DNA from 2 places in the Massilia sp. Soil_C_3 genome. Region 1 is predicted to be linked to the other one. Evidence: predicted binding sites of a transcription regulator. Region 1 holds the regulator's gene; the other holds the start of a gene.

Region 1 (15,767 bases):
ATTTACCAAACCACTTACCGTCGTGCTTTTCGATATTTTTTGGAACTCTACTAAGAATATCTTCGCTTGGATTATTTCCAAAATCAAACACTCCGAATACAATTTCCATGAATGTACCGGCTTTCTGCTCGCCTCGTCTATGTAATAAGTAGCAGCTTGCAATTGAGATTACTCCCAATATAGCGAACACGCTCGGAAAACGCACAGACTCTAAATTCCACAACATTGCACAGGCAAGAAGGTATGGCACGCCCAGCAATAAATCGACGCGTCGTGCTAGAGTTTGAAAAGAGTTTCCAACAATTCCAGAATATTTCCGAAAGTTTTTCCGCTCCATCCATATATGCTTCAGTTGCTCCACTCTAATTCTGCTACCGAAAAAACGAAGATATTGGATGTTCAGGTAAAATAGCAAGCCGTTTAAGCTGAAAAAACATAATGCGGCGGGTTTTGAGAAACTTGCAATCCAGATGCAAATAGACACAAAGGCTAACTGCCCAAAAATTTGCGCCATATTTATTTTTACATTAGCAATCTTATTGGTTGAGATTAGAGATGTGGCACTCCACGCAACTAATGCGATAAGAACGATTTCGATTTGATTCAAACAGTTCTCCAACAAGTATCTAGCAAATAATTCTCATGACCATGACTCCGGCTCATACAGATTAGACTACAAAAACAGAAATATTTTAGGTGTGCAGACGCTCTCGACCTAGTTCGATCGGCAGTCTTTAAGTTGTAAGCTGTAGACTTCAAGAGCCTGAAATTACGCCAACTAAATTGGGCTTATCACCATGTCGGGTCATGAATCATCGGAGGTCCGTCATAAGTAGCTGATCAAAGCTGAAAAATAATCTAACGCGCGACTGCGGCAGAAAACGGTAGGGGTGAAACAATTATTACCCCGTCGAGTAATACCTGTTATTTCAGTCGCACAACAATGCGATCGGTATCAATCGAATTTTTCTGCGACACTGAACGCCAAGCCCTTTTGGTCTTTAGCCGAAACAATCGGGGCTGAGAGAATTGGCCAAGTAATCGCTAGATTCGGATCATCCCAGGCAATACAGCGCTCGTATTCCGGTGCGTAATAGTCAGTTGCTTTATACATAAACTCAGAACTATCTGACAATACAACGAATCCATGGCCAAAACCTTCCGGCACCCACATTTGAATCTTATTTTCTGCGCTCAAGATTTCTCCAACCCATTGCCCGAACGTCGGCGACGAGCGACGCAAGTCTACCGCCACGTCGAATACGCTACCCGCGACCACGCGCACGAGCTTGCCCTGTGGCTGGCGAATCTGGTAATGCAGGCCTCTCAGCACGTTATGAGTTGATTTCGAATGGTTGTCCTGCACGAAGGTCACCGACCGGCCGACTGCTTCCTCGAACCGGGCCTGATGAAAGCTCTCATAGAAAAACCCACGCTCGTCGCCAAATACGCGAGGTTCGATACGCAAGACGTCAGGAATGGCCAATCGGGTAATCTGCATTAAAACACCGTTTCTTTTAAAACACGCATCAGGTATTGGCCGTATCCGTTCTTCTTCATCGGATCTGCCAGTTCTTCGAGTTGACCAGCGTCGATCCATCCCTTGCGGAAGGCAATCTCTTCCGGACATGCCACTTTCAGCCCCTGCCGACGCTCGATCGTCGCGATGAACTGACTTGCGTCGAGCAGCGACTCGTGGGTACCTGTATCGAGCCAGGCGTAACCGCGTCGCATGATCTCAACGTGCAGCTTGCCCGTTTCCAGATAGAGACGGTTGAGGTCCGTAATTTCGAGCTCGCCGCGCGCGGATGGTTCGAGCGTACGCGCCATCTGCGACACGTTCTCATCGTAAAAATACAAACCGGTCACCGCGTAATTCGAACGCGGCGCCGCCGGCTTCTCTTCCAGACTGACCGCCTTGCCTTCGCGATCGAATTCGATGACGCCGTAACGCTCCGGATCCTGCACGTGATAAGCGAAGACGGTAGCGCAATCGGTCCGCGCATTCGCGCTGTCGAGCAAGGTGTTGAGGTTATGCCCGTAGAACAGGTTGTCGCCCAGAACCAGCGCCGAGGGTGAATTATCAAGGAATCGTTCACCGATCAGGAAAGCCTGCGCCAATCCGTCCGGCGACGCCTGCTCTGCATACGACAGATTCAAGCCCCAACGCGCGCCGTCCCCCAGCAATTGCTGAAAGCGCGGCGTATCCTGCGGCGTCGAAATAATCAGGATGTCGCGAATCCCACCCAGCATCAGTGTGCTCAGCGGGTAGTAAATCATCGGCTTGTCGAACACCGGCAATAACTGTTTCGAAATGGCCAGCGTGGCCGGATGCAGCCGGGTGCCGCTGCCGCCGGCGAGAATAATGCCTTTGCGTTTCACGGGTTCGCTCATAGGTTTCCTTGCGCCGACAGCTCGGCGATCATGCGGTTCACGTGGTCGCGCCAGTCAGGCAGCACCAGGCTGAAACTCGCGCAGAATTTGCTGCAATCCAGGCGTGAATTCGCCGGCCGCACGGCCGGCGTCGGAAATGCGCTCGAAGCGATCGGCTGCACCGACTCGGGCCCTGCCCTCAATACTGCACCATGGGCTTGCGCCTGCGTCACTACATGCTGCGCATAGGCATGCCAAGTGGTGCTGCCGGTCGCCGCCACGTGGTAGGTGCCGGACAGACCGAGCGCCTCAGGTCCCAACGCCGCGATGCGATGCAAGGCCAGTGCCGTAACATCGGCCAGCAGTTCCGCGCCAGTCGGCGCGCCGTGCTGGTCTGCCACCACACTCAGGGTTTCGCGCTCCTTTGCCAGGCGCAGCATGGTCTTGGCAAAATTGCCTCCGCGCGCAGCGAATACCCAGCTGGTGCGCAGAATCAGATGCCTGGCGCCGCTCGCGCGAATCCGCTCCTCGCCTTCGTACTTGGTACGGCCATACACCGACAACGGATTGACGGCGTCGGTCTCGACCCAAGCGCCCTCTTTCGAGCCGTCGAACACGTAATCGGTCGAATAATGCACCAGCCACGCGCCGAGGGCGACGGCCTCTTCGGCCAGCACACCGGGTGCAACCGCGTTGCAGGCGTGCGCGGCAAGCTGGTCGCTTTCGGCCTTGTCCACCGCGGTATAAGCCGCCGCGTTCACGATGACGTCGGGCGCGGCACCGCGCACCAGCGCGCGCAGCGACGTGGGATCGGCGAAATCGGCTTCACTGCGGCCATACGCAAGCAATTCGCCCAGCGGCGCCAGCGCACGCTGCAACTCCCAGCCAAGCTGGCCATCCTTGCCGAGCAACAGGATCTTCATACCACCGGCCGTCCATCGGCATACTGCCGGTCGATCCACTCGCGGTAGGCGCCGCTGGTTACGTTGCGCACCCATTCGCCATTGGCCAGATACCACTCGACTGTCTTGCGGATGCCTGTCTCGAAGGTTTCGGCCGGTCGCCAGCCCAGTTCGAGCTCCAGCTTGCTCGCGTCGATCGCGTAACGGCGGTCGTGGCCGGGGCGGTCCTTCACGAAAGTCATCTGCGACGCATACGATTCGCCATCGGCACGCGGGCGCAGTTCGTCGAGTATTGCGCACAAGGTGCGCACCACGTCGATATTCGCCTTCTCGTTGCAACCGCCGACGTTATAGGTCTCGCCAAGGCTCCCCTCGGCCAGCACGCGGCGGATGGCGCTGCAGTGGTCGGTCACATACAGCCAATCGCGGATCTGCTGGCCATCGCCATAGATCGGCAGCGGCTTGCCGGCCAGCGCGTTGTGGATCACCAGCGGAATCAGCTTCTCCGGGAAGTGGTAGGGGCCGTAGTTATTGGAGCAGTTGGTCGTCACGACCGGCAAGCCATAGGTGTGGTGATAGGCACGCACCAGGTGATCGGACGCGGCCTTGCTGGCGGAATATGGGCTGTTCGGTTCGTAGCGGTTCTGCTCGTTGAAGGCCGGCGCTTCGCTCGACAACGAGCCGTACACCTCGTCCGTGGACACGTGCAGGAAGCGGAACGCCGCACGCGCCGCGGGTTCGAGGCCGCCCCAGTAAGCGCGCACCGTCTCCAGCAAGTTAAAGGTGCCGACGATATTGGTCTGGATGAAGGCGCCGGGGCCTTCGATCGAGCGGTCGACGTGGCTTTCGGCCGCAAAGTTCAGTACCGCGCGAACCTGGTGTTCAGCCAGCAAGCGGCTCACCAATTCACCGTCACCGATGTCGCCACGCACGAAGCGGTGGCGCGGATTGCCTTCGAGGCTGGCGAGATTCTGGAGATTGCCGGCGTAGGTCAGTTTGTCGAGATTGACGACTGGCTCATCGTGTTGGGCCAGCCAGTCGATGACGAAGTTCGAGCCAATGAAGCCCGCTCCGCCCGTCACGAGGATGGTCATTCCTGCGATTCCTGGTAGATGTGTAGAGATCGGCAGCGCCAGGGCGCATACCCGAGCCCGAGGATTACCGTAACATTTTCGGCGCGATCTGGCCGGATTGTCAATGTCACGGCGGCGTGGAGACGGTGCCGGTGCGGAAATCCGACTACCGGATATCGCGGCATGGACGATGAATCAGTCCACCCTGCCGCTACAGGGCATAAGCATAACAAATGCTGGCTGCATGAAAATACGCGGATTCCCACCCCGGGTTCAGGCCGCCTCCGCCGCCCTCAACAACGCCTCGATCCCCTGCGGCTCCACCGGCCTGCTGAAACAATACCCCTGCATCTGGTCGCACCCATGCTCGTGCAAGAAGGCCAGCTGCTCCGACGTCTCCACCCCTTCCGCGATCACGTTCAGCTTCATCGAATGCGCCAGCGCGATCACCGCATTGACGATCGCGGCGTCGTCCGCGTCCTGGGTCAGGTCGCGCACGAAGGAGCGGTCGATCTTGAGGCTGTGAATCGGGAAGCGCTTCAAACTCGCCAGGCTCGAATACCCGGTCCCGAAATCGTCGATCGCCAGCTGCACGCCCATGTTCGTCAGCCGGGCCATGGTCTCGGCGGCGGCGGCCGGGTTCTGCATCAATACGCTCTCGGTGATCTCCAGCGTCAGCCAGCGCGGATCGCAGCCGGTTTTGGCCAGCAGCGCGGCCACGCGCTGGGCCACGTCCTGGCCCAGGAACTGGCGCGCCGACAGGTTCACGCTCACGCGCAGCGGCGACAGGCCGCGGCGCAGCCAGGCCACCTGCTGCGCCATCGCGGTCTCCAGCACCCATTCGCCGATCGGGACGATCAGGCCGGTCTCCTCGGCCAGCGGGATGAAGTCGGACGGCGCCACCATCGGCCGGCCGTGCGGCTTCCAGCGCAGCAGCGCTTCCACGCCGCTCACGTTGCCGGTCGCGATGTCCGCCACCGGCTGGTAGTGCAGCAGGAACTCCTGGCGCTGCAGCGCGCGTTGCAGCGCGCCTTCCATGCGCAGGTGCTCCACCGACTGGGCGCCCATGTCGGCCACGTAGAAACTGTAGTGGTTGCCGCCCGTGCCCTTTGACTGGTACATCGCGCTGTCGGCGCACTTGAGCAGGGTCGCCGCGTCCAGGCCGTCGCGCGGGTACATCGAGATGCCGATCGAGCCGGTCGGGAAGACTTCCTGGCCGCATAGCAGCAGCGGCTGGAACAGGTTATCCAGCAGCTTCTGCGCCACCTTGGCCGCATCGGCTTCGCCGGCCAGCTCGGGCAACACCACCACGAATTCGTCGCCGCCTTGGCGCGCCACCGTGTCGCTCTCGCGCAGGCTGCTCGCCAGGCGACGTGCGATCTCGACGATCATCTTGTCGCCGGCGTCGTGACCCAGGCTGTCGTTCACGTGCTTGAAGCGGTCCAGGTCGATGAACATCACCGCCACCTGCGTGCCGGCGCGGTGCGCGTGCACGATGGCTTGCGCCAGACGGTCCTGCAGCAGCACCCGGTTCGGCAGGCCGGTCAGGGCGTCGTGGTTGGCCATGCGCAGCAAGGCCTCCTCGGCGCTCTTGCGGCGCGAGATGTCCTCGACCACCGAGATGAAGCGCTGGTTGCCGTTGGCGTCGCGCATCATCGAGACGCTGATGTTCACCCAGATCGGCGTGCCGTCGCGCCGCAGCAGGCGCCGCTCGCGCTGGTAGTCGCCGATTTCTCCGGCGCGCAGGCGTTTGACCAGCGCCAGTTCGTCGGACAAGTCGTCTTCGTAGGTCAGTTGCTGGAAGAAGCGCTGCAGCAGCTCTACTTCGCTATAGCCCAGGATCTGCGCCATCTTGCGGTTCACGCGCAGCAGGCGCCCGTCAGGGCCCAGCAGCACGATGCCCACCGCGGCCTGGCTGAAGGTGAGCCGGAAGAATTCCTCGCTCTCCTGCAGGCGCAGGCGCGCCTTGCGGCGGAAGGTGATGTCCTGGCCGATCAAGAGCAGCATGTGGCCGCCGGCCTGCCGGGTGCGGCGGATGTTGAACTCGACGTAGCGCACGCCGTCGGCGCGGTCGTCCAGCGTCACCAGCACATTGTCTTGCGGCGTGCCGGTGCGCAGCGCCTCGTCGACGCGCGCCGCCAGCTCGGCGTCGGGCAGCCATTCCTCGAGCGGGCGCCCCGCCGCCGCCGCTTCTTCCGGCGCGCCGATCAGGTCGGCCATCGTGCGGTTCATCGAGCGCACTTTGCGGTCGGCGTCCACCACCACCAGGCCGGCCGGCATGCCGTCGATGACCTGTTCCAGGTAGTCGCGGTTCTGGCGCACGTTGCGCTGGTCGGCGTGGGCATAGGTGTCCAGCGCCAGCCCCATGTCGAAGCAGACCACCTTCAGCACCGCATCCCAGGCCTCGATGAAGCGCGCCGGGTCGTGGTGCAGCTTCTGCCACAGCATGCCGAATAGTTCAGACAGGTATTTGCGGTAGGCGCCGATATACCATTTCGGGTCCAGCCCGATGCGCTGGTGCGCCGCGCCCACGCGCAGGCGCTCGTGGATGTAGGCCGGGCCGTAGTCGCCGGCCGTCAGGCTGCTGAAATAGCCCGCTTGCGCGCGGCGCAGGCGCGACGTGGTCTCGCTGTCGGCCAGCAGCTCGCGCATGCGCGGGAAGGCCAGCAGATGTGCATAAAAACTGTCCGAGAAGGTGTCGCGCTCCTGGTCCAGCAGCTCGTGCACCTCGCGCAAGACGGCGGCGTCGCGCTCGTCGAGTTGCAAAAAGCTCCGGCGCGCTGCGATTTCCTCGTCGTCGAGGCCGGTCTCTCGTGCCAGCGTGTCGATCATTTCCCGGGTTTCCCTCATGCCGTCCACCGCGCCTGCAAGAACCGCATCGACCTGGTCGTACCACTGCTCGTCTGGGTATTCATGGGAAATGCCTCTGGCCAATCGTCTTGACCAAGAATTAATAACCTGCTGGATATCTTAGTTGCATCATAGCAAATAGCGTGTTGGCGGTCTGTCACTTATTAGTGATCTGTTGTTTATTTGTCTTAGTGTCGGTCAGCCTATTAACCTGGTTTAAGTAGAGGAGCGATGGACGTTGCATCAGCACAAGATGCAGCGCATGGATGGGGTGACAGTGGGGAATCGCCATCATTTCAGGAGCCTGCCATGCCCCTCCGTCCCCTCCTCCCTTCAGCCGCCGTCGCGGCCTTGGTGCTGTCGTTTTCGGGCAGCGCCGCGGCGGCGGCCGTCGACGTCACCGTCACCCCGGTCAAGCCCACCGTCGAGCGCGGCGACGACGTGATGGTGCGCGTCACCATTTCCAATTCGTCCGGCATCGCCCAGCACCTGCTGCGCTGGCGTACGCCACTGGATGGGGTGGAAGCGCCCTTGTTCGAGGTGCGGCGCGACGGCCAGCCGGTGCGCTACCTCGGCCGGCAGATCAAGCGCGCGGCGCCCGGCCCGTCGGACTATGTGCGCCTGGAGCCCCGCGCCTCGCTCAGCAAGACGGTGGAGCTGTCGCGGCTGTACGAGATGAGCGTGACCGGCAGCTACACGATCCGCTATCACAGCGCGGCTATGCCGGCGCCGGGCGCCGGTGTCCAGGCGGTGGTCGGCGAACTGGTCTCAAAGCCGGTCAGCATCTGGGTCGACGGCCGCCTGCCGCGCGGCGCCAGGCCGGCCGGCATGGCGCCGGAACCGGGCGGCGCTGGCCTGAACTACGCCAACTGCTCGAACGCCCAGCAGGAGCAACTGGTGACGGCGATGGATGCGGGACGCGCGATGGCAGTCGACAGCCATGCCTACCTCACCTCGGGCAAGCAATATGGCGAGCGCTACACGACCTGGTTCGGTGCGCCCGACGCCGCCCGTGGCGCCAAGGTCACCAGCAATTTCACGGCCATCAAGGACGCGTTCGAGAACAAGCCGGTCAAGATCGATTGCGATTGCGATGAGCCGTATTTCGCGTATGTGTATCCGGCGCGGCCGTACACCGTGTGGGTATGCAAGGCATTCTGGGCCGCGGCCGTGACCGGCACCGATTCGCGCGGCGGCACCCTGCTGCATGAGCTCAGCCATTTTGACGTGGTGGCGGCGACCGACGACCATGTGTACGGCCAGGCCGGCGCGGCGGAACTGGCGAGATCGGCGCCGGATCGGGCGATCAATAACGCGGATTCACATGAGTATTTTGGGGAGAATACGCCGGTGCAGCAGTGATGGTCGGGCGTCGGAAGATTGCCTGCGCTGGCAATGGCAAACACCCCCAGCACATCGTTCCCGCGCAGGCGCACTGGTGTCCGGAATATTTATACGCAAAGTATGCACGTCATTCCCGCGGAGGCGGGAATCCAAGTGAAGTCACAGAATGTTCATGCTCTTGCGTGGCCCGAACGTTCATCGGAGGTCGATTTTTAGGCCACTGGCCGGGCACACTTGGGTTCCCGCCTGCGCGGGAACGACGTGGTTTTTCCTATGAAGCGGGCTTACTCAAGCGCCCGAAATTATTCCGGACACCAGTGTGCGCAGGCGGGAACCTAAGTTTGCGTGCGCTAACGTAACGCATACAACCTTGGGTTCCCGCCTCAGCGGGAACGACGGTTTTGGGGCTAACGAAGGAATCGTTGCGTTGGGATGCAACCAGTCGCAAAACCCTACCGCTGCGTAAACGAAAACTTCACCGGAATCGCCGGACTGCTCTTGATGCTGGCCGCATCGAGCTTGCCCAGGCTGCTCAGCCACGGCCCCGCGTAGCGGATCTCGTAGCTGTGCTGCCCCGGCTTGAAGGCGTAGGCTTGGGTGATGTCGATCGTGTTCAGATGGGTGGTCTGCGGCTTGACCTCGAGGTAGTCGGCCGGGCCTGGCGCGGCGCGCTTGACCATGCGGCCCGTATAGGCCACTTCTTCCTGGGGCGTGCGCAGGTTGAAGCGCGGGGCGGAGAGGTCGTCGCCCAGGGCGATCTCGCGCGGGATCCATACCGACTGGTCGCCCCGGTTCTCAATCAGCACCCGCACCTTGACCGACTTGGCGCCGGTCTCGACTTCGAGACGGTGATGCACGTTCACCTTGGCCTCCACGGCCTTGACCGCGCCGGCCAGGCCGCCCAGCGCCAGCAACGTCGCCAGCACAGCTGCCGGCATGCTTCGTTTGACATGCATCTCGTCTCCTCCCGACATGGGCCATCACGGTTTAACGACACGCCGCCGCGAACGCGGCAACGGCCTTTCGATTATGACACGAGAAGTCGTTACAGTTCAGGGCAGTATGTTACCGCCTGTTTCAGGCAAGGCCGCCAGGATGGTTACCGCCACCCGCCGGTTGCGGGTCTGCCCGGCGATGTCCGTGTTCGGCGCCACCGGCCGCGTGTCGGCAAAGCCGATCGCCGACAGGCGCGCGGGCGGCAGGCCGTTGTCGATGAACAGCCGCACCACGCTCGATGCGCGCGCGGTCGACAGTTCCCAGTTCGACGGATACACGGGGCTGGCGATCGGCACATCGTCGGTATGGCCCTCGACCTCGATGCGGTGGGTATCGTCCTTCAAGAGGCCGGCCACGGCGCCCAGCACTTCGCGCGCTTCAGGGTCGAGCAAGGCCTGGCCCTGCTCGAACAGCACGCTGGCATTGATCTCGACGCTGATGCCGCGCGCGTTCTGCGTCACTCGCACCTGGCCCGATTTCACCAGCGGCAGCAGGGTCGCCGACAGCTCGCGCGCCATCACGCCCATGCGCTCCTGCTCGCGGCGGGCAGCCTCGTTGCGCTTGCGGTTGATGATGTGCGACAGCGGCAGCACCGGCTCGACATTGGTGTTGACTTGCGTCGCGGCGCCGCGTCCGCCGAAGGCATCGCCCAGGGCGTCCGACAGCACCTGGTACTTGCCCTCGTTGACGATGGAGATCGCGTACATCACCACGAAGAAGGCGAACAGCAAGGTGATCAGGTCGGCGTACGAGATCAGCCAGCGCTCGTGGTGCTCTTGCGGGACGTCGTCGTCGTAGCGCTTGCGGGCCATGGGCGGACTCGCGCTCAGTGCCGCGCAAGCAGGCTGGCGACGCGCTCGTCGACCACGCGGCCATGGTCGCCGCTGGCGAGATCCGCAAAGACTTCGGCCAGGATCTCGTACTGCGAGACCCGGTCGTTGACGATGGCCTTGAGCTTGTTGCCGACCGGGTAGAAGAACAGATTGGCCAGGCCCACGCCGTACACGGTCGAGACGAAGGCGACCGCGATGCCGGAACCCAGGCGCGCCGGGTCGGACAGGTTTTCCATCACGTGTATCAGGCCCAGCACGGCGCCCAGGATGCCGATCGTCGGCGCATAGCCGGCCGCCGATTCCCAGATGCGCGCCGCTTGCCGCTGCGCGAATTCGTAGCCGTTGATCTCGTGTTCGAGCAGGCTGCGCAGCTTGTCGGGCGCGATGCCGTCCACCACCAGCCGCAGGCCCTTGGCCACGAAGGGATCGGCCTTGGCCATGTACTGCTCGAGCGACAGCAGGCCGTCGCGGCGCGCCGTCTGGCTCCACAGCGTGATGTCGCGCGACAGCTTCTGGCGCCCGTTCTTGGGCGGCACGAAGACCCAGCGCAGCATGCCGATGCCGCGCAGGAAGGTGCGCGTTTCGCTTTGCAGCAGCACGGCGCCGAAGGTGCCGACGACGACAATGGCGAAGGCGGCCGGCTGCATCAGCGATGCGAACCTGCCTCCGTCGAGCGTGTAGCCGAGGAAGATGCCGGCGATCGCCAGCACCAGGCCGATTACGCTGGCCCAGTCCATATATGCTCCCGCAAGGTGGTGCGCAGGCGCGCAACGGCCTGGGTGTGCAGCTGCGACACCCGCGATTCAGAGACGCCCATGACGGCGCCGATTTCCTTCAGGTTCAGCTCTTCTTCGTAGTACAGGCCCATCAACAGCTTCTCGCGCGGCGGCAGGTTGTCGATGGCCTCGATCACCGCGTGGCGGAAGTCGGTTTCCATCAGGCCGCGCAAAGGGTCGCTGTCGTCCACCGCGTAACGGTCGAGGAAGTTGCCGTCGCCGTCGTCGTCGTGAAAATCTTCGTAATAGAGCAGCTGGTGGCCGCCCGAGTCGGCCAGCATGTCCTGGTAATCCTCGAGCGAAAGCTTGAGCGATTTGGCCACTTCGGATTCGCTCGGCGGCCGGCCCAGGCGCTGCTGCAGCTCGTGCATCGCGCTCTCGACCTTGCGCATGTTCTGGCGCGTGCTGCGCGGCATCCAGTCGCTGCTGCGCAGTTCGTCGAGCATGGCGCCGCGGATGCGCAGCACCGCATAGGTCTCGAACTGGGCGCCGTGGTTGTCTTCGTAGCGGTTGATGGCATCCAGCAGGCCGATCATGCCGGCTTGCACCAGGTCATCCACTTCCACCGAAGGCGGCAACTTGGCCTTCATGTGGTGGGCAAGGCGCTTTACCAACGGCATATGCTCCGTCAGCAAAGAATTCTTGTCCGCTTTCCCTTTGACCGTGTACATGCTGGTGTAAGTCTTCTCTCTGCTTGTGCTCTATTGCCGATATCGATTACGAACCAAAGTGGGCCGCGCTCCCCTGCTTGCCGAACTGCGGCATGGCGTGCAGCGCGAACTTGCCTGCCAGCTGGCGAAACGCCACCGAAGCGCCGGCCAATGGGAAGGCGTCGACCACGGCCCGGCCAAGGCGCGCGGCCCGGTGCAGGTACTCATCGGCCGGCACCGAGCCCATGAAACTGAGCTTGACGGCAAGGTAACGTGTTGCTGCTGCTGACATATTATCGTATACCACCTTGGCCTCTGCCTCTGTCGCACCGGTAACAAGGATCCCGAAAGGGCGCCGGCCCAGTTGCTGCGACAGCCGCTTGACCAGCGAATAGGCATTCGTGATCGACGCCGCGCTGGTCGACACCTGCACCACGATCTCGGATTCAACCATCGAGGCCACCGGGAAATCGCCGTCCGCGCCGAGTTCGGCGTCGACGATCACGATTCCCGATTGCAGCGCCAGCACGTCGAAGGTATTGCCCAGGCGGCGAGCTTCGGCCGCCGTCTCGGGCGCGCCCATTGGCACCACCGAGAAGCCTTGCGGCGCCGGACGGATCACCTGGTTCAATGCGCTTTCCTGGCGCGCCACCTGCAGCAGCGAGGCACTGCGGTTCATGCCGAGCCGGCGTGCGACGCCGTATTCCACTTCACAGGCGTCGACGATCAGCACATCGTTGCCGGCCTGGGCCAGCGAGGCGCCCAGGTTGACCAGCATGGCGCCCTTGTCGTCTTCCGGCGTGGCCGAGAGAAAGGTGACCACGCGCGGACGCGGGCCTTGCAGCATGCGACGCAGGCCTTCGGCCTGGTCGAAATCGAAACTAGCCAAGGTTCACCTCGCGTGCGGCTGCGGTTTGTGCGGCAGCCATCATCAGCGGCAGGTCATCGTTGCTGAACTGCGCGCCGGCCGCGTTGCCGCGGTTGCGGAAGGCGCGGTCGACCAGCATGGCGCGGTCGGCCACGTGCAGGTCTTCCGGCACGCGCTGGCCGTTCGAGATGTAGTGCAGGTTCAGCTTCTGGCGGATCACGACGTCGAGCACGCCGCCGATCGATGCGGCTTCGTCCATCTTGGTCATGATGGCGCCGTGCAGGCCGCTGCCTTGATAGGCGCGCACCACTTCGTTCAGCGTTTCGTTGGTCGAGGTCGAGTTCAGGCACAGCAGACGCTTCACGTCGGCGCCCGAACCGGACAGCATGGCGACCTGCTCGGCCACCATGTGGTCGCGCTGCGACATGCCGATGGTGTCGATCAGCACGGTGTGCTTGTTGCGCAGTTCCTTCAGGGCGATGCGCAGGTCGGCTTCGTCCTTCACCGAGTGCACCATCACGCCCAGGATCTTGCCGTAGATGCGCAGTTGTTCGTGGCCGCCGATACGGTAAGCGTCGGTGGTGATCAGGGCCAGCTTGTCCGGGCCGTGGCGCATCACGCAGCGCGCGGCCAGCTTGGCGGTCGTGGTGGTCTTGCCGACGCCGGTCGGGCCGACCAGCGCGTAGACGCCGCCCTGCTCCAGCAGCGCGTCTTCGTTGCCGATGGTGGTCAGGTTACGGGTCAGCACGGACTTGACCCAGCGCATGGCTTCGGCGGCATCCTTGGTTGCCGGCATTTTTTCGATCAGGAAGCGTGCCAGGGTGGCCGAGAAACCGGCGGCCAGCATCTCGCGCAGCACGGTCGCCTTGTGCGGCTCGCGCTGGGCGGTGGCGTTCCACGACAGTTCGGCCAACTGGGTTTCCATCAGGCCGCGCATGGCGCGGATCTCGCTCATCATGCCGTTCATTTCGGCGGCGGCCGATTCCTTGGCCTGGGCGATGGCGGCGCTCATCATCGAGGTCATGGCGCTCATGTCGATCGCCGGCTCCGCGCTTGGGGCGCGGCGCTCGGCGTAGGTCGGGGCCGGCTCGGAGTAGGCTGGCGCCATCGGCGCGGCCGGGGCGGCGTCCTGCAGGCGGCGCGACAGGAAGGCCGGGGCGGCGGCGGCCGGTGCGGGCGCCAGGTCTTCCAGGTGCTGCAGCTGCAGGTTGGGCTTCGGCTGGGCCATTTCCGAGTCAACGGCCGGCGCGGCCAGCGAGACCACGTCATCGTTGTCCAGCGCGAGGATCTCGACCTGGCCGTCGACTGGACGGTTGGAGAGGATGACGGCATCCGGCCCCAGGGCTTCGCGCACCTTGCGCAATGCATCTCGGGAAGTTGCTGCCGTAAATTTCTTAACCTTCATCTGGTTCTCCGCGCTTCAATCTGGTTCTGCATGACGGGCACGATGCCTGTCGATAGGAAGCATTATTGACGATGCCCCCAGGAAACCATCAGGGGAAAAGGATGGGGAAAATGGTCTATTTCGACGAAATCAGTAAAACCGATACATTTTGACGGAGTGACAAGCCGGGTTTCTCGGCAAAAGGCATCCCATGGCTGGGCGATCTTTGCTCGCGCGGGGAGGTCTAAACAGGAAGGCACGCCACCTGTCGATGGCGCCGGGAGGACACCATGGTCAAATCGATTCGACTGTTGTATCGCAACGTCCAGGGCCGCGTGCGATGCAATTACAACTGGGACTGGCAAAAGATGTGCGAGCGCTCCGCCGTCATGGTCACCGCCGTCGAGTGGAGCGCCGGGGCCGGGTATCCCCAGGATTCCTCACCCGGCCGCCCCCACCTTGGCCCGGCGAATGTGTATGTGACCAATATCGGGCCGCACGATTCCGAGGGCGGGCCGGGTGGCGTCGAGTTCTATCTGCACGTCGACTCGGACGTTCCGCTCGACGTACTGGTGACCATCACCGACCTTGGATTGATCGAACGGACGATTGTCATCACATGATCTCTCCCTATCATCTAACGCTCGACTGTTGCGAGGCCTCATCGGCTGCACACGCCATCTCGCTATGATCAGAATGGCTCGCTTTGCATGCAGCCGACGGGAAGATTGATGACGAAGTATTTTGCGACAATGTAAAGCGAGGAAACTTCAGACTTCATCCGAACCGAGTCGGCGGCGTAAGCCAGGGTTGCATCACTTTGGAGAGTCTGGCTGACTTCAATACTTTGCGCGCCCATCTCAAAGCAAGTAATCAGATGGACGTTCCGGGAAGCTCGCTACAGGCCTATGGAAGGGTCATCGTCAGGTGAACAAAACCGTTACGCGTTTTCTTCTTGCCATCTGGACCCTTGTCGCTACCCTCGCGCTCACCCGACTGATCCTTGTCCGCCCCGACCTTTTCCCTCGAGTTCCCGAGTCATTCGCACTCTGGGCAATCGATGTATATGGCTCGACAAATGGCGAGGAGCTGGCCGATCTCGAAACCCTGCTCGCACTCGGCTTTTCATTCATCGTCTTGCTCATCGTCACGGCGCTCTGCAGATTCATCTGGCGCAGAGCTGGCCGCTTCACGGCGCTCGCCGAGTGACCGGGCAGCACACGGGTACCGCCCTCCCCCATTACATCGGCACACCCACCAGGCTGGTCACGCGAATCGTTTTGCTCTCTGGCACTTCCGCATGCGACAGCACCTTCAGCTGCGGCACGGCGCGGCGCAGGAAGCGTGACAGCAGCACGCGCAGCGGGGCCGGCACCAGCAGCACCGGCGTGTGGCCCATCTGCTCTTGCTGGTTGGCCGAGTTGGCCGCCTGCTGGGCGATGGTGTCGGCCAAGCCTGGCTCGATGCCGGTACCGTCGCCGCCATTGCCCATGGCTTGCAGCAGCAGGCGCTCGAGGCGGTTGTCCAGGGTCATCACCGACAACTCGTTCTCGCCCGGGAACAGCTGCTGGACGATGGCGCGGCCCAGGGCCACACGCACCACGGCGGTCAGTTCCGACGGATCCTGCGTCATGTTCGCGTGTTCCGACAACGCCTCGATGACCGAGCGCATGTCGCGGATGTGCACGCCTTCGACCAGCAGGTTCTGCAGCACTTTC
Region 2 (15,767 bases), on a different contig from region 1:
GGGCGCCCATCAGGGTCGAGAAGCCGTCGGTGTCGAGTATCAGGGCGGCATAGCCCGGATTGGCGGCGCGAAAGGCCGCCGCCCATTCCTTGTTGTGCACGCCCGCCAGGCCCAGGCCGATGGCGCACGACTGGCGGGGAATCGCGTCGATGCCGATTGCGGCGAAGGCCCTGGCGGTGGCATCGTCGACCGCGCGCCAGGCGTTGTCGATGCCATGGACGAGGCCGGAAGCGCCGCTGCGGCCGGTGGCCAGTTCGGCGCCGTCGCGCCCGGCCAGGCGGACGCGGGTATTGGTGCCGCCGCCGTCGACGCCGATGAGATAGTCGATCATGGTAGGTGGGGAAAATAGGGTCAAGGCACTATAGGCAGGCCCTATCTGGATGTCAACAGGTATTTAACTGGTATGCCCCAATGCAGACCAAAGGCCATGTATAGCTTGCGCTTATGCTGGCGAGCGGTCTGGTGATAGAGCGTGGAATTGGTATTATTATTGGTACTGTGCGAAGTGTGGGCGGGGCGGGGCGTGGACGGAACTGCGGAAAAAGTATCGCCGAGACTGTACCGCTGGCCCCGGCGCAGGGTCAAAACGGCGGGCCGCAGGCGGCGGCCGTTGTTTGCGGACTACTGCGGCGCGTGGCTGCTGCCGCGACGGTCGACCACCAGTAGCTGGCCGTTGCCGCCCGCAGGCACATTGCCCGCGCGTTCGGCCACATGCACCCGGGCCGTGCCGGGACCGCTGACCGCGATGTCGGCGCGGTCGGCCCTGAGGCGGTTGCCGTCCAGGCTGCCCGAGCCGCTCAGGCGCGCGTGGACCATCTCGACCTGGCCGCTGATGCGGGCCCCGCCCGGGCCGTCCGAGGTCAGGACCAGGCGCTTGCCCTGGATCGCCGACGTCAGGCTGCCCGAGCCGCGCAGTTCCGCCTCCAGCGTGTCCGAGACCTGGGCCAGTTCGATGCCGCCCGGGCCGCGCGCCTTGAGCGTGGCTTTCGTGACCGTGAGGCCGCCGGCGTCGATATCGCCCGAGCCCGACATCTGCGCCTTGAATTCGCGCACCGTGCCGGCCAGCCGGGCGTCGCCCGGCCCATGCAGGCGCAAGGTGGCCGCCTGCGCGCGCAGGCCGAGCGCGGTCAGGTTGCCCGAACCGCCGACTTCGGCGTCGAGCTGGGTGATGGCGCCGCCCAGGCAGACGTCGCCTGGGCCGCTTTGCAAGGTGCTGGCGCGGCCGGCGGCCAGGTCGCAGGCGTCGAAGGAGCCCGAGCCGGTGACTTCGGCGCGCACTTCGCCGCTGGCGCCGCGCAGCACCATGTCGCCCGGGCCGGAGAGGCGCGCGTCCAGGCGCGCCAGGCGCAGGCCGTCGGCCTCGAGGTCGCCCGAGCCGCTGATGTTGGCGTGCAGGGAGCCGTCGATATTGGCCAGCCGCACGTCGCCGGGGCCGGACAGCGTGAGCGCCACATTGCTGGCCCGCAGTCGCTGCAGTTTGGCGTCGCCGCTGCCGCTCACGGTCAGCGCCAGGTCGCGCACCGCGCCGGAGACTTCCAGGTCGCCCGGGCCGTTGAGGTTGAGCGCGAAACGCTCGCCGCTCACCTGGCCCAGCGTGGTGTCGCCGCTGCCCGACATCGACAGGCTTTTCAGTGCCGGCGCGCCGATGTGGATGATCACGGTCTCGCGCCGCGGGCCGAAGCCGAAGCTGAACAGCTTGCCCTCTTTGGGCCGCACCACCAAGGTGTCGCCGCGCACGAAGGTCTCGACCTCGTCGAGCTGCTGGCGTTCGCCGCGCAGGTTGAGGCCAGCCCGGCCCTGGGTGTCGATGGCGACCTCGTACGGACCGTTCAACTCGATGGCGCTGAAGGCGGCGATGCTGCGCTGTTCGGAGACCGCCCTGGTTGGCGTGTCTGCCTGGCTGTTGTCGATCGATAGGAAGGCGGCGCCGAGGGCGACGGCCAGCAGGGTGGTTTTTTGTGCGATGTGCATATTGTTCCTGGCCTGGAGTCGATGGGAGCCTGAACGATACGCCGGCGGTGCGCGCGGTGCATGACGAAACCGATGAAGCGGTGGATTCGTGGACTCAACTGCGCCTGCATGCGACGAACCGTGCGCCGTCTGCGACAATCCGCGGTGCCCGCCACGGCGTGGAATGTCATAATGTCGAGATCGTCGAGAAAAGGATGTCCATGATTCGCCACCCAGGGCTGCAGGGCAAGACCCGGTCCATGCTGCGCGTCTTGCCGCTGCTGGCAGGGCTCGCTTGCTCCGGCGCGATGGCGGCGCCGTCGACCTTCGGCCCGGTGATCGGCAGCGCGCTGCTGTGCCGCAGCCAGCTGGACAACGCCTATTTCCACGCCTACCTGACCCAGGCCTTTGGCCCGGCCTACAAGCGTGAGGGCGGGGCCTGGTGGTTCAAGGCCGAGGCCTCGCTGTGGGGCGCCCAGGTGAGCGAGGTGATGGTCAGCGACGATACCAGCAACCTGGTGTTCGTCGCCGCCATCGTTGACAGCAAGCCCGAGGAATTCGAGAAGTCGGTGCGCGCCGGCGCCGGCGTCGCCTTCAAGCCGGTGGACGCCTCGCGCTACCCTTTGCGCAAGTCAAACCCGGGCAGCACGATCGCCTATGCCAGGGACAAAAGCAAAATATACTGCGCGAAGTTCAAGCCGCAGCCTCCCGGCCGCTAGCCACGCACGCAAACTGGTACGCCCCAACGCATGTACAACCATTATTTCCAGCTCAAGCACGCCCCGTTCTCGATCGCGCCCGATCCGCGCTACCTGTTCATGAGCGAGCGGCACCGCGAGGCGCTGGCCCACCTTTTGTACGGCATCGGCAGTGGCGGGGGCTTCGTCCTGCTGACGGGCGAGATCGGCGCCGGCAAGACCACCGTGTGCCGCTGCTTCATCGAGCAGGTTCCCGATAATTGCCGCCTGGCCTATATCTTTAACCCGCGCCTGAACGCCGAAGAGCTGTTGCAGACGATTTGCGATGAGTTGCACATCGCGTTGCCGTCCGGGGTGAGCGGCGTCAAATCCCATGTCGATGCGATCAACCGCCACCTGCTCGAATCGCATGCCCAGGGCCTGAACAATGTGCTGGTGATCGACGAGGCCCAGAACCTGTCGAGCGAGGTGCTCGAGCAGCTGCGCCTGTTGACCAATCTCGAGACCAGCGAGCGCAAGCTGCTGCAGATCATCCTGATCGGCCAGCCCGAGCTGCGCACCATGCTGGCGCGGCCGGAACTGGAGCAGCTGGCGCAGCGCGTGATCGCGCGCTATCACCTGGGGCCGCTGTCCGAGCAGGAAACCGGCGCCTATATCGCGCACCGGCTGGCGGTGTCCGGGGCGGCCGGGATGCCGTTTCCACCGGGCTTGACCGCGTTGGTGCACCGTCTGACGCATGGCGTGCCGCGCCGGATCAACCTGCTGTGCGACCGCGCGCTGCTGGGCGCCTACGTCGAGAACAGCCCGCAGGTCACGCGCGCCATCCTGCAGAAGTCGGCCGAGGAAGTGTTTGCCGGCGAGCCGGCCGCACGCAAGCCGCTGCGCTGGCCGCTGCTGGCGGGCGGGGTGCTGGCCGGGGTGGCGATCAGCGCCGCGGCCTGGCAGATGCTGCCGCAGCAGCAGGCGCAGCCGGCCACCGCACAAGCCGCGCCGGCCGCCGTGAAGCAGGTGGCGGGCAAGCCGGCGCCTGCGCCGACGCCGGCGCAGATCAAGGCCGCGCCCGCGGCGGGCGCCGATTTTGCGGCCGGCAAGAGCGAGAACGATGCGCTGCGCGCGCTGGCGGCCCTGTGGGGGCCGTCGTTCGCCGGCATTGCCGGCGCCAGCCCGAAGGCCACCTGCGAGACTGCCCAGCGCGCCAACCTGCGCTGCCACGGGGGCCGCGGCGGCCTGTACGAGCTGCGCCTGCTGGACCGGCCGGCCGTGGTCACCCTGCACGATGGCCCGCGTACCGGGTATGCGGTGCTGGTCGGAATGGACGAGGGCAGCGTGTTGCTGGCCGTGGATGGGCGCCGCGAGCGGGTCGCGATTCCCGCTTTCGTCGCGCGCTTCGGCGGCGAGTTCACGACCTTCTGGCGCATGCCGGGGGCGTTTCGCGACGTCGTGGGACAGGGCGACCGTGGTCCCGACGTCGACTGGATCGCCCAGCGCCTCGCCGGCCTGAACAAGACGACCGCGCCCGCGCTCGACCAGCCGCTGGACGCGCGTACGCAGGAATGGCTGCGCGCCTTCCAGGCGGCCCAGGACCTGAAGGCGGACGGCGTGGCCGGGCCGCGCACCTATATGCGTCTCAACCAGCTGTCCGGCGTGGTCGAGCCGCGCCTGATGGCCGGTCCAGTGAAGGGGGCGAGAAACTGATATGTCGTACATCCTCGAAGCACTCAAGAAGGCCCAGGCCGAACGCCAGCTGGGCAACGCCCCGACCATCCATGCGCCGCCGCCCATGTATGCGGCGCCGGACCGCGCCCAGGGCGGGCACCGGCGCCATCTCGTGATCGGCCTCGGGCTGGGCGTGCTGGTGGCGGCGGGCGCCTTGCTATGGGTGCGCCATGGGGGCGAACAGCCGGTGCGGCTGGCGGCGGCGCCGGTGTCTGCGCCGGCGCCCGCACCTGCTCCCGCGCCCGCGGCGGTTGCTGTACCGCCTGTCGCACCAGCGCCAGTGCCGGCACCACCACCGGCACCGGCCCCGCGCGAAGCCGCCCCGGTGGCCACGAAGCCGGCTTCGTCCCCGGCCAAGGTAGCCGAGCCGACGCCGCCGCCAGTGCGCGTGGCCGAAGCGCCGGTATCCGCAACGCCTGCCGGCGAGGACAACCTGCGCACCCTGCAGCAATTGCCCGAGGCGGTCAGGCGCGAGATCCCGCAAGTGAGCTTCGGCGGCTACATCTATTCGCCGACGCCGGGCGAGAGTCTGTTGTTGGTCGATAAGATGCTGCGCCGCGAAGGCGAGGAAGTGGCGCCCGGCCTGGTGCTCGAGCGCCTGATGCCGAAGGCGGCGGTGATGAACTACCGGGGAACCCGCTACCGTGTCGCGTACTGACGTGCCGGGTACGGCGCAAGGGCAGGGACCCGGTCCGGTCCTGGGCGTGGTCGGCTGGTCGGGCAGCGGCAAGACCACCTTGCTGGAAGGGCTGGTCGCGCGCCTGGCGCAGGATGGCTTGCGGGTCAATATCGTCAAGCACAGCCACCACGACATCGAACTCGAGCCGCCGCGCAAGGACAGCGCGCGGCTGCGCCTGGCTGGGGCGGCCGAGGTGATGATCGCTTCGCCGTACCGCATTGCCATCATGCGCGAGCTGCGCGCAGCGCCGGAGCCGGGGCTGGACGCGCTGCTGGCGCGGCTGTCGCCGGCCGACCTGACCCTGGTCGAAGGTTATAAGTGGGAATCCCTGCCCAAGCTCGAGGTGCACCGCCCGAGCCTGGGCAAGCCGCCGCTGTTCCGGGAAGATGCCACGATCCTGGCCGTGGTCTCGGACGTGGCGCGGCCGGTTGACGCGCGCGCCGGACTCGCGTGGCTCGACTTGAACGACCTGGGCCGGGTGGTGGACTGGGTTTGCGGCTGGTTAAAAACCCGCCCTCAAGTTCTGGTCGATGGGGCCGTTAAAGACTGACAAGTCTTTTTCTGGAGAGGTGTATGGACGTTACGAATATTGCCAAGCTTGCCACCAGCATGGCCGAAACCGGTATCCGTCAGGAAGTGGGCGTTACGATGCTCAAGAAATCGATGGACATCCAGGCGGTGTCGGCCGCCCAGCTGCTCGACGCGCTGCCACAACCGCAAAGCCTGCCGCCGCACCTGGGCAATACGATCAATACCAAGGCATGAATTCCAAGCCTGCATCCAGGGCTTGAATCCAGGGCTTGAATCCAGGGCTTGAATCCGGCGCGAACTTAAGCGAGAAAGCCGGATCGAAGATCACACGGGATTGTTTCTTGCCCGTTAAAACCCGGCTTGCATGCCGGGTTTTTGCTTTCGTCGTTTAGTGGAAGGCGCGCAGGATGCGTGCCTCGCCCGACCTGTCCCTGTAGCGGTCGTTGGCTGCGCGGGTGGCGGCCATCATGCGCTCCAGTTGCGCATCCTCGAAGCGGGACAGCTCTTCATTCGCCGCTTCCAGGGCGAGCGACAGCTTGGCGCGCGCATTCTGGTACAGGGCGCTGGAGTAATGATCGGTATTCTTGAGCAGTTCTTCCGCGTTTTCGATCACGAGGCGCAGGTCGCCGATCAATTGCTCCTGCGTTTGTACATGGTGTTCCGGGGTTTCCATCGCCTTCACCTCTAAGCCGTATGAGTGACGTCTTAAAATATAAACAAGGAAGCCCCGCTCTGTTTGTTAGTGCGCAAACATAAGAACGCCGTTCTGACGCCCCATTTCTTCGCACTATAGGCCCGGCCTGCGGCCCAACAGCTTACTGCACGGTGATGCGCACGTCGCCGACCGAGACGGTCTGGCCAGTACGGATCTTCGCCGTCTTGCGCAGCTCCTGTTTACCATCGACCGACACCACGCCGCTGGCGACCATATTCTTGCCGGCGCCGCCGCTGTCGACCAGGCCGACCAGCTTCAGCAGCTGGTTGACCTCGACGAATTCTGATGTCAAATCGAAAACTATTTTTTGCATTCTATCCTCGGGTTGGTGATGGCGGCGTACGATTGATGAGGCCGCTTTGTACTGGCGCAAATAATGGCGCAAACAAGGGCGCAAACAAGGGCGAAAACAACGCCCATGCGCGCCCTCGTCGGCTTACACCGGATCCGGACGCGTCATATCGATCGGCACGATCCACTGGTCGAACTGTTGTTCGTCGACGAAGCCGCTCTGCAGGGCGGCCTGGCGCAAGGTCAGGCCGTCCGTCGATGCCTTCTTGGCGATCTGCGCGGCGCGATCATACCCGATGTGCGGCGCCAGCGCAGTCACCAGCATCAGCGATTTTTCCATCAGCTCGCCGATGCGGGCGCGGTTGGGCTCGATACCCTGGGCGCAATGCTCGTCGAAGGACCGCATGCCGTCGGCCAGCAGGCGCGCGCTTTGCAGGAAGTTGTGCACGATCATGGGCTTGAATACATTGAGCTCGAAATTGCCCTGGGAGCCGCCGACCGTGATGGCGACGTCGTTGCCGAACACCTGGCAGCACAGCATGGTGAGCGCCTCGCACTGGGTCGGATTGACCTTGCCCGGCATGATCGAGCTGCCCGGCTCGTTCTCGGGGATGGTGATCTCGCCCAGGCCCGAGCGGGGGCCGGACGCCATCCAGCGCACGTCGTTGGCGATCTTCATGAGGGCCGTGGCCAGCGTCTTGAAGGCGCCGTGGGCGGCGACCATGGCGTCGTGGGCGGCCAGGGCCATGAACTTGTTCGGCGCGGTCTTGAACGACAGGCCGGTGCGCGAGCCGAGCTCGGCCGCGATGCGCGGGGCGAATTCGGGGTGGGCGTTCAGGCCGGTGCCCACGGCGGTGCCGCCGGCGGCCAGCAGCAGGAGGCCAGGCAGGGCGGACTTGAGCTGCTGCTCGGAGTACTCGAGCTGGGCCACGTAGCCGGAGAATTCCTGGCCCAGAGTCAGCGGCGTCGCGTCCTGCAGGTGGGTGCGGCCGATCTTGACGATCGGTTCGAAGTCGCGCGACTTGCGCAGCAGGGTGCCGCGCAGCTGGGCCAGTGCCGGCAAGACCTCTTTGGCCAGCGCCCAGGCGGCGGCCACGTGCATGGCGGTCGGGAAGATGTCGTTCGACGACTGGCCCATATTGACGTGGTCGTTCGGGTGCAGCATGCGGCCTTCGCCGCGCTCGCCACCCAGCAGCTCGGAGCCGCGGTTGGCCAGCACTTCGTTCATATTCATATTGCTCTGCGTCCCCGAGCCGGTCTGCCACACGGCGAGCGGGAATTCGGCCGGATGGCGGCCGTCGAGCACTTCGTCCGCGGCCCGGATGATGGCGTCGGCCTTGTCGCTGGAAAGCTTGCCGAGCGAGCGGTTGACCGCCGCCGCCGCGCGCTTGACCTGGGCCAGCGCCGCGACCAGCTCAGGCGCCATGCGCTCGGTGGAGATGTGGAAATGGTGGAGCGAGCGCTGGGTCTGCGCACCCCATAGACGATCGGCGGCTACCTCGATCGGGCCAAAGCTGTCCTTCTCAATCCTGTTTTCCATAGACATTCCTGTTGTGCAAGGGGCTGGGATTAAAGAGTTTATCGCAATGTCCGTTAATTACGCTTGGGCTTCTCTCTCGGTATTCCTTATGGCTAGCCGCCTCCCCTTGATCATCACTTGCGCGCTGCTGTCCGGCGCTGCCGGCGCAGCCGAACTGGGCGAAGCGCAGGTCCGTTCATACATCGGCCAGCAGCTCGTGGCCGACATCGAACTGACCATGCTCGACGCGCCGGCGACCCCGGTCCAGGTGCGCCTGGCCAACCCGAACGTCTACCGCGGCGCCAATATCGGCATGCCGCACGTGCTGTCGACACTCAATATGACTGTGACGCAGCGCAACGGCCGCCAGTTCCTGCACGTGACGTCGCTGGCCCCCGTTGAATCAAGCCGCCTGCATTTGTACCTGGAGTTGGCCGATGGCGGCCAGCGCGGCGTTCGCCTGGTGACCTTGCCGATGGCGCCGAATCCGAACCCGCCACCACCACCGGCGCCGCTCAGGGTTGCGGCGCCGGTCGTGGCCGACACGCCGGCGCCCGCGCCAGCCGTGGCCAAGCCGCCGCCGAGGCCGCGTCCGGCGCCGCCGCCCAAGCCGGTCGTTGCGAAGATTGCACCGAAGCCGACGCAGGAACCCAAACCCGAATCCAAGCCGGAACCGAAACAGGAAGCCAAGCCAGCCCCGGCAGCGGAGCCGAAGCCGGCCCCCAAGGCGCTGCCCCTGCCGCTGGCCGCCGCGGCTGCTCCCGCCGCCTGCGCGCCCGCGCCCGACGTCGACCGTTCGACCGTGTGCGCCGCGCTGGATTACAAGAATGCGCTGTTGCGCGAACAGATCGGCCAACTGGAAGACAAGGTGAAGGTATTGCAGGTGGCGCTGGGCGCCAGCCCGGCAGCCGTCAGCAAGCCGCTGCCGGCCGACCCGAACAAGCCACATCCGGCGCGGCGGCGTCCGGCGCCGGAACCAGAGGCGTCGACGCCCTGGGGCTGGATCGCCGGTGGCCTTGGCGCCGTGCTGGCGCTGGCGGGCACTGCGATCTTTTCGGTTCGTCGTCGCAAGCGGGCAGGGCATATCCAGCCCATGCCTGGCGTGCCCTTGATGACCCGCCTGCGCCAGCGTTTCGCGCGCAAGAAAGCCAGCCAGGAGCCGGTCGAGCCGAAGCTGGAAGAAACTGAACAGGAAATGTCTACACAAGTTTGATTTTGCGTTATGCTGGATTTGTGATCGACGAGGTCACAGACGGCACATGGTCTGCGCAGCCACCGCCGATAGCGTGGCGCGACAACAGACGACAAGAGGTGACGCCAGCTGGGGTTCGCGCCTACCGCCGCTGGTTTTTATACAGGCAACAAAAAAGGCACCCGCAGGTGCCTTCGTTCAGGATTCGCCAGGAATCAGTGCGCCTGCAGCGCGCGCTCCAGCTGGCCGTCGAATGGCTCGGTCACGTCGCGGATCGCGCGGTCGTTGGCCATCAGCTGCTTGAGCAGGTCGATCTTGCGCAGGCGCTGGGCGCCTTCCAGGGCCGGCATGCCGGCGGCGGCGCTACGCGCTTCGACCTTGGCTTCCACGTTCAGGTTGGCAAACTCGTTCCAATCCCCGGCCTTGGCGGCTTCCGACATCTGACGGGTCAGGCCAGCCAGGTTTTCATACATCGCGAGGGTTTCGTTTGCGTTCATGTTGCCACCAAAACAAGGAGTCGCCGGCCGGATTGCCGGTTGTCTGGTTCTTTTACGGCAGGGATTTTCGGAACTTTAGGGTTTCTTTGAAAAAATTTTGAATTTTTTTTCTGAAGCTGCCGAGCTGGCCGAATGCGCGGCGACAGCGTCGTTCGCCGCCGGCTGGCATACTGTCGTCATGGATCATGAGAACAATCACAATAAGACGCACGACGCGCACGATGACATCGCCCGCCGTACGCTCGCGCATTACGAGCGCAATGCCGATTCCTTCTTCGCCGGCACGATCGACCACGACGTCAGCCAGAACATCGCCGCCCTGCTCGAGGCGATCGAAGCCCCGGCGCCGTACACCGTCCTCGACCTGGGCTGCGGCCCGGGGCGCGACCTCAAGACCTTCAGCGCGCTCGGCCACCGCGCCATCGGCGTCGACGGCAGCGAGCGCTTCGTGGCCATGGCGCGCGACTATAGCGGCTGCGAGGTGTGGCATCAGGACTTCCTGCACCTTGATTTGCCTCAAGAGACCTTTGACGGCATCTTCGCCAACGCCGTGCTGTTCCATGTGCCCAGCGCCGCCTTGCCGCAGGTATTGACGAACCTGCATGCCGCGCTGAAACCGGGCGGGGTGCTGTTCAGTTCGAATCCGCGCGGCGACAACCAGGAAGGCTGGAGCGGCCCGCGCTATGGCAGTTATTACGACTACGCCACCTGGGAACGCTACCTGCTCGCGGCCGGTTTCACGGCGCTGCATCACTACTACCGTCCGCCCGGCTTGCCGCGTGACCAGCAACCGTGGCTGGCCAGCGTCTGGAGGAAAGCCCGGTAATCGCTGCTCCTGTTTGTTAAGCGTCGAACAGAACCGCCTGGAAGTTACTCTTATCCTGAAGGCTCATCCACGTAACAGGCAAGGAGATTGCAATGAACAAGGATCAAGTCAAAGGCAAGGCAAAGGAAATCGGCGGCAAGGTGCAGCAGAAAGTCGGCGAAGCCGTCGGCAGCCGCCAGCAGCAGAGCGAAGGCCTGTCGAACCAGGCTGAGGGCAAGGTCCAGAAGAAAGTCGGCGACGTGAAGGAAATCGCCAAAGGCAATCGCTGATCCAGTCCGCGTATCCGAACGGCCCGGTCGTGCAAGCGACCGGGCCGTTCGTCTATCTGGCGCCCGCCTTGAAATAGGACTGGATGCTGTCCGCTGATACAACCCTGGTGGAATTATGCTCACGGATGATGCGCCAACCGTCGGCATGGCAGCGCCAGGTCAGGGTCATCAGCGTGCGAATCGGACGCGCCGCGCCGGTGGCCGGCTCGATCAGGGCGGCGAATTCGAGCGTCGAGACGGCCATGTTGCCGCTGTACACGGCCGTCGGTTCGATGCTGATCGCGTGGCGTGCGCTGCGCAGCGCGCTGAAGATCGGTGCCCAGATGGCGCCATAGGCGTCGGGATCGCGCACCGGGCGCGGATCGGGCGAGAAATCGTCATAGTAGAGGCGATCGCGGGCGTCGGACCATTCGTAGTCGCGGGCGAACTTCTCGCGGAACACCAGCGGGCCGTCGCCCGGCTTTCTTTCCCATCCCACCATGACGATGTCCCGGGCGCGCTGCTCGGCGCTGCCCGGGCCGCTGGTCGGACACTGGCCAGCCGCCGCTGTTGCGGTTTGCGCATGCGCCGCCTGCACGCTTGCAAGAACCAGCAGGGCAATGATCACGTGGCGTCTCATCTTCGTTCCTTTCGCGTTGTGGAAGCAGGCTTTCATCATGACGCCGCCTGGCACGCACGCGTAGACCTGAAACTCCGGAAGATGTGCCCGATTTCCCGGTGTCCGCTCACGCCCCTTTCGCCGGTCTGTCCCCCAGCACGTCTTCTATATAGAGCATCTTGACCAGCACCGACAGCACCGCGGCCAGCGGCGTCGCCAGCGCCACGCCGGCAAAGCCGAACAGGGTGCCGAAGATCAGTTGCATCACGATCACCAGCGCGGGCGGCAGGTCGATCGCCTTGGCTTCGATCATCGGCTGCAGCACATAACCTTCGAGCATATTGATTGCCGCGAACAGCAGCAGCGCATACATCGCCATTTCCGGACTGATCGACAGCGCCAGCAGCACCGCCGGGATGCCTGCCATGATCGGGCCGAGGTAGGGGATAAAGTCGAGCAGGCCGGCGATGATGCCCAGGATCAGCGCCAGCGGCACGCCCAGCAGGGAGAGGCCGATCGCGGTGGTGGCGCCGACGATCAGCATCGACACCGCCTTGCCGAGCAGCCAGCTGGCCAGGGAATCGCCCATCTCGTCGATGACTTCGCGCGCACGGCCGCGCTTGTGTTGCGGGATCAGGCGGATGAAGCCGCCGGTGTACACCCCCGGCGTGGCGGCAAAATAAATGCCGACGAAGATGATGATGACGACGTTGCCGAGGGCGCCCAGTACGCCCGTGAAGAACAGGCCGGCATTCGGCACCATCGAGCTCATCTGTTTGACGATGTCTTCCGGCGGCGGCAGTTCGTCCACCACGCGTTTGAGCAGCGGATGCTGTGCGACTTCGCCCTGCAGGCGCTCGATCGCGGCCGGGATTTCCTTTGCCAGCTGGGTCGACTGCTCGGAAATCTGCGGCGCCATGGCCCAGCCGCCCAGGCCGACGATGGCGCCGAGCAGCAGCACGACGATGCCGAGCGCGAGCTTGCGCCGCATGTGGAAGCGCCGGTGCATGATCTCGCTCAATTTGTAGAGCAGGATCGCGAACAGGACGCAGGCGAACACCAGCAACAGCGCATCGGCCGCCAGTACGACCGCGGCCAGGCCGAGGATGAACAGCACGGCGATGCCATTGACGAGGGTCACACGGCGCGCCAGGCGGCGCTGGGCCTGAGGGGCTTCGTGGGTCGCCGGGACGGCGTCGGTATTGTTGTTATTCATGGCGGATTCTCTTCTTGAGCGGCGGGCCGCGTTGCAAGAAAAGATTAGCATTTAAGCCATAAAAATGTCGCGCGGCTAGGGCTGGATGATTGTGTGCGCGCGCTAACAGATGAGCAGGCGCGAAAGGACTATTCTGTACCCATCGCATGGCCATTCAGGCATGCATCACTCAAGGAGAACACCATGAACAAAGACCAAGTCGAAGGCAAACTGAAAGACATCGGCGGCAAGATTCAAGAAGGCGCCGGTAAAGTGGTGGGCAGCACCGAACAGCAGGCCAAGGGCCTGGCGAACCAGGCCGAGGGCAAGACCCAGGAAGCCTATGGCGACGCGAAAGAAGTCGTGAAGGATGCCGTGGACGAAGTGAACCGTCCAACGCCACGTCCGTAAGCTTTTCTTCAGTTAGCTGAAAAACGTCGTCCCCGCGAAGGCGGGGACCCAAGCTTGCAAGCGCTTCGATAGCGCAAGCAGTACTTGGGTCCCCGCCTTCGCGGGGACGACGTGCATTTGACGTGCAGTTTCTAGCTTGATCAGTTCGGTTGCGTGCCGCCCAGCTGCTTCTTGAAGTAGGACTCGATCAGGCCATACACGTGGCGCTGGTTGGTGCGTCCCGACATGCCGTGCTTGGCGCCCGGATAGGTCATCAGGTCGAACTGCACATTGCGCTTGACGAGTTCGTCGATCAACAGGGTGGTGTTTGAGAACAGCACATTGTCGTCGGCCATGCCGTGGATCAAGAGCAGGTGCGATTTCATGCCGTCCAGGTGGGCGAACACGCCGCTGCGCTTATAGGCTTCCGGATCGCCCTTCGGCGTGCCGCCGACGTAGCGCTCGGTATAGTGGGTGTCGTACAGCGCCCAGTCGGTCACCGGCGCCACCGACACGCCCATCGCGATCTTGTCCGACGCTGCCGACAGCAGGCGCAGGGTCATGAAACCGCCATAGCTCCAGCCGAACACGCCCACGCGTTTCGGATCGACGAAGCTCTGCTTGGCCAGCCAGTCGATGCCGGCCACCTGGTCTTCGACTTCGTGCTTGCCCAGGTTATTGTGCAGCACGTCGGTGAACTGGCGCTCGCGGCGGCCCGAGCCGCGGTTGTCGAGGCGGAAGACCACGAAGCCCTGCTGCGCCATGTATTGGTCAAAATAATTGCCCCAGGCGCGGGTCACGCGCTGCGAATGCGGGCCGCCATACGTGAACAGGAACACCGGGTAGCGTTTGTTCGCATCGAAACCGGCCGGCTTGATGATCGAATAGTGCAGGGTCTGGCCATCGGCCGCCTTCAGGGTGCCGTATTCGGTCGGCAGGTGCGCATCGAGGTGGCGCGTGTAAGGATGGTTGGCATTGAGTTCGTTCTTCTCGATCCACTCGACCATGCTGCCGTCGGCGCGGCGGATCGATACCTGCGGTGGGGTGCTCGGGTTCGAATAGGTGTCCACGAACAGCTTGCCGTTGCCGGCGAACGAGGCCTCGTGCCAGCCATCGCCCTGGGTGATGCGGCTCGGCTTGTCGGCGCCGCGGCCGTCCAGCGACAGCGCATAGGTCTGCTTGTCGATCACGGCGTCGCGGTTCGACGACACATAGATCTTGCCGGCGCCTTCATCGACCGCCAGGATATTGTCCACGCCCCAGTCGCCGCGCGAGATCGGGTGCAGCAGCTTGCCGTTCAGGTCGTACAAATACAGGTGCTTGCGGCCGCTGCGCTCGGACGCCCAGACGAAGGCCTGGCGGTTCTTGAGGAAGCGCAGGTCGTTATGGACTTCGACCCAGGTTTTGGAGGTTTCCGAGAACAGCGGACGCTGGGCCAGCGAGGCGACGTCGACCGCCACCAGGTCGAGGCGCTTCTGGTCGCGCGTCTGGCGCTGGTAGACGAGGGTCCTGGCGTCGGCGCTGAAGTCGGCGCGCACCAGGTAGATGTCCTTGTCCTGGCCGAGGTCGATCTTGCGCTGTGCGCCGGTGGCTGGATCGACGATCATCAGCTCGATCGCCACGTTCGGGTCCCCAGCGGCCGGGTAGTGCTGGTCGATCACTTCGGTGCGGTCGGCGAAGATCTCGAAGCGGCGCACCACCGGCACCGGCGCGTCGTCGTAGCGGCGGTAGGCGATGTGCGAATCGTCCGGCGCCCAGTAGTAGCCGGTGTGCTGATCCATCTCTTCCTGGGCGATGAATTCCGCTTCGCCATTGTGCACGGTGCCCTTGCCATCGGTCGTCAGCTGACGCTCGGCGCCAGTCGTGAGATCGATCACCACCAGGTTCTGGTTGCGCACGAAGGACACGTAGCGGCCCCGCGGCGAGATCTTCGGATCGATGACATTGCCCGAGGCGACCTTGCGCGCCGCTTCCGGCTTGGCGGCGTCGACGAGATACAAGTCGCCGCCGATCGGCACCAGCAGGCGCTTGCCGTCGGGCGACCAGTAATAGTTGAGGATGCCCGACAGGCCGGCGGTACGCGCGCGTTCGCGGCGCGCTTTTTCCTCGAGCGACAGTTCCTCGTTCGGCACCAGTTGCTTGGAGTCGACCAGACGCTGCGTGGCCTTGCTCCTGGTGTTGTATTCCCACAGGTCGAGACGGTACTGGTCGTCGGCGCGCGGGCGCAGGAAGGTCACGCGTTCGCCGTCGGGCGACACGCGCAGGTTGCGCACGCTGGCGCCGGCCAGCGAGGCTTCACCGTAGATGCGGTCCAGTGTCAGGCGTTCGGCCATGGCGGGAGAGGCCGCGAGGGCGGCCAGGAGAAGGAGAAGAGGGCGCATTGATGTCTCTTGAGGATTATTAATTTACAGCAATCGCGAGACGATACCAGAGTCAGCGGGGCTGCGCCATCGCGCCGTCGCGGATACGCTGGCGCGCCAGCTTCTCGAACTGCCAGGTCAGCAATACCGCCGCCACCGTCAAGGCCACCACCAGGCCGATCCAGAAGCCGGTGGCCTCCATCGGCGCGGCGGGCGCCCACGGGAACCAGGCCGGCGCCAGGCCGAGGATGCAGCCGAGCGGCAGCGACAGGCCCCAGAACGACAATAACTGGATCACCATCGGCGGGCGCGTCACCTGGTAGCCGCGGATGGCCGAGGCG

Evidence for each region. Region 1 encodes FliA, which starts transcription of late flagellar genes. Its sites were predicted from a motif close to CTAAAGTTTNNNNNNNNNNNGCCGNTA; they were not measured.
Region 2: AC3A6F_RS03725 (flagellar protein FliT) is a predicted target of FliA. The motif match lies at 9,841-9,867, and genes of this name have one in related genera.

What each region holds. Positions count from the first base shown of each region.
Region 1 covers NZ_JBDGJG010000004.1:287,496-303,262, forward strand. Annotated here, with positions in the region: gene AC3A6F_RS09485 (sulfatase-like hydrolase/transferase) at 1-607, opposite strand, end outside; gene rfbC (dTDP-4-dehydrorhamnose 3,5-epimerase) at 956-1,501, opposite strand; gene rfbA (glucose-1-phosphate thymidylyltransferase RfbA) at 1,501-2,394, opposite strand; gene rfbD (dTDP-4-dehydrorhamnose reductase) at 2,391-3,296, opposite strand; gene rfbB (dTDP-glucose 4,6-dehydratase) at 3,293-4,369, opposite strand; gene AC3A6F_RS09510 (EAL domain-containing protein) at 4,622-7,180, opposite strand; gene AC3A6F_RS09515 (M35 family metalloendopeptidase) at 7,508-8,560, shown strand; gene AC3A6F_RS09520 (hypothetical protein) at 8,995-9,498, opposite strand; gene motD (flagellar motor protein MotD) at 9,595-10,350, opposite strand; gene AC3A6F_RS09530 (flagellar motor protein) at 10,365-11,108, opposite strand; gene AC3A6F_RS09535 (RNA polymerase sigma factor FliA) at 11,090-11,818, opposite strand; gene AC3A6F_RS09540 (MinD/ParA family ATP-binding protein) at 11,865-12,686, opposite strand; gene flhF (flagellar biosynthesis GTPase FlhF) at 12,679-14,070, opposite strand; gene AC3A6F_RS09550 (hypothetical protein) at 14,340-14,672, shown strand; partial or broken gene AC3A6F_RS09555 (tlde1 domain-containing protein) at 14,753-14,980, shown strand; gene AC3A6F_RS09560 (hypothetical protein) at 14,977-15,258, shown strand; gene flhA (flagellar biosynthesis protein FlhA) at 15,290-15,767, opposite strand, start outside.
Region 2 covers NZ_JBDGJG010000002.1:169,948-185,714, forward strand. Annotated here, with positions in the region: gene AC3A6F_RS03670 (glucosamine kinase nucleotide-binding domain-containing protein) at 1-331, opposite strand, end outside; gene AC3A6F_RS03675 (GIN domain-containing protein) at 622-1,971, opposite strand; gene AC3A6F_RS03680 (hypothetical protein) at 2,172-2,669, shown strand; gene AC3A6F_RS03685 (AAA family ATPase) at 2,700-4,343, shown strand; gene AC3A6F_RS03690 (general secretion pathway protein GspB) at 4,345-5,022, shown strand; gene mobB (molybdopterin-guanine dinucleotide biosynthesis protein B) at 5,009-5,593, shown strand; gene AC3A6F_RS03700 (YjfB family protein) at 5,617-5,808, shown strand; gene AC3A6F_RS03705 (DUF883 family protein) at 5,963-6,247, opposite strand; gene AC3A6F_RS03710 (RNA-binding S4 domain-containing protein) at 6,390-6,602, opposite strand; gene fumC (class II fumarate hydratase) at 6,726-8,120, opposite strand; gene AC3A6F_RS03720 (FimV/HubP-related protein) at 8,209-9,312, shown strand; gene AC3A6F_RS03725 (flagellar protein FliT) at 9,507-9,788, opposite strand; gene AC3A6F_RS03730 (class I SAM-dependent methyltransferase) at 9,967-10,614, shown strand; gene AC3A6F_RS03735 (CsbD family protein) at 10,707-10,883, shown strand; gene AC3A6F_RS03740 (YybH family protein) at 10,936-11,541, opposite strand; gene AC3A6F_RS03745 (AI-2E family transporter) at 11,609-12,697, opposite strand; gene AC3A6F_RS03750 (CsbD family protein) at 12,881-13,087, shown strand; gene AC3A6F_RS03755 (S9 family peptidase) at 13,228-15,447, opposite strand; gene AC3A6F_RS03760 (MATE family efflux transporter) at 15,500-15,767, opposite strand, start outside.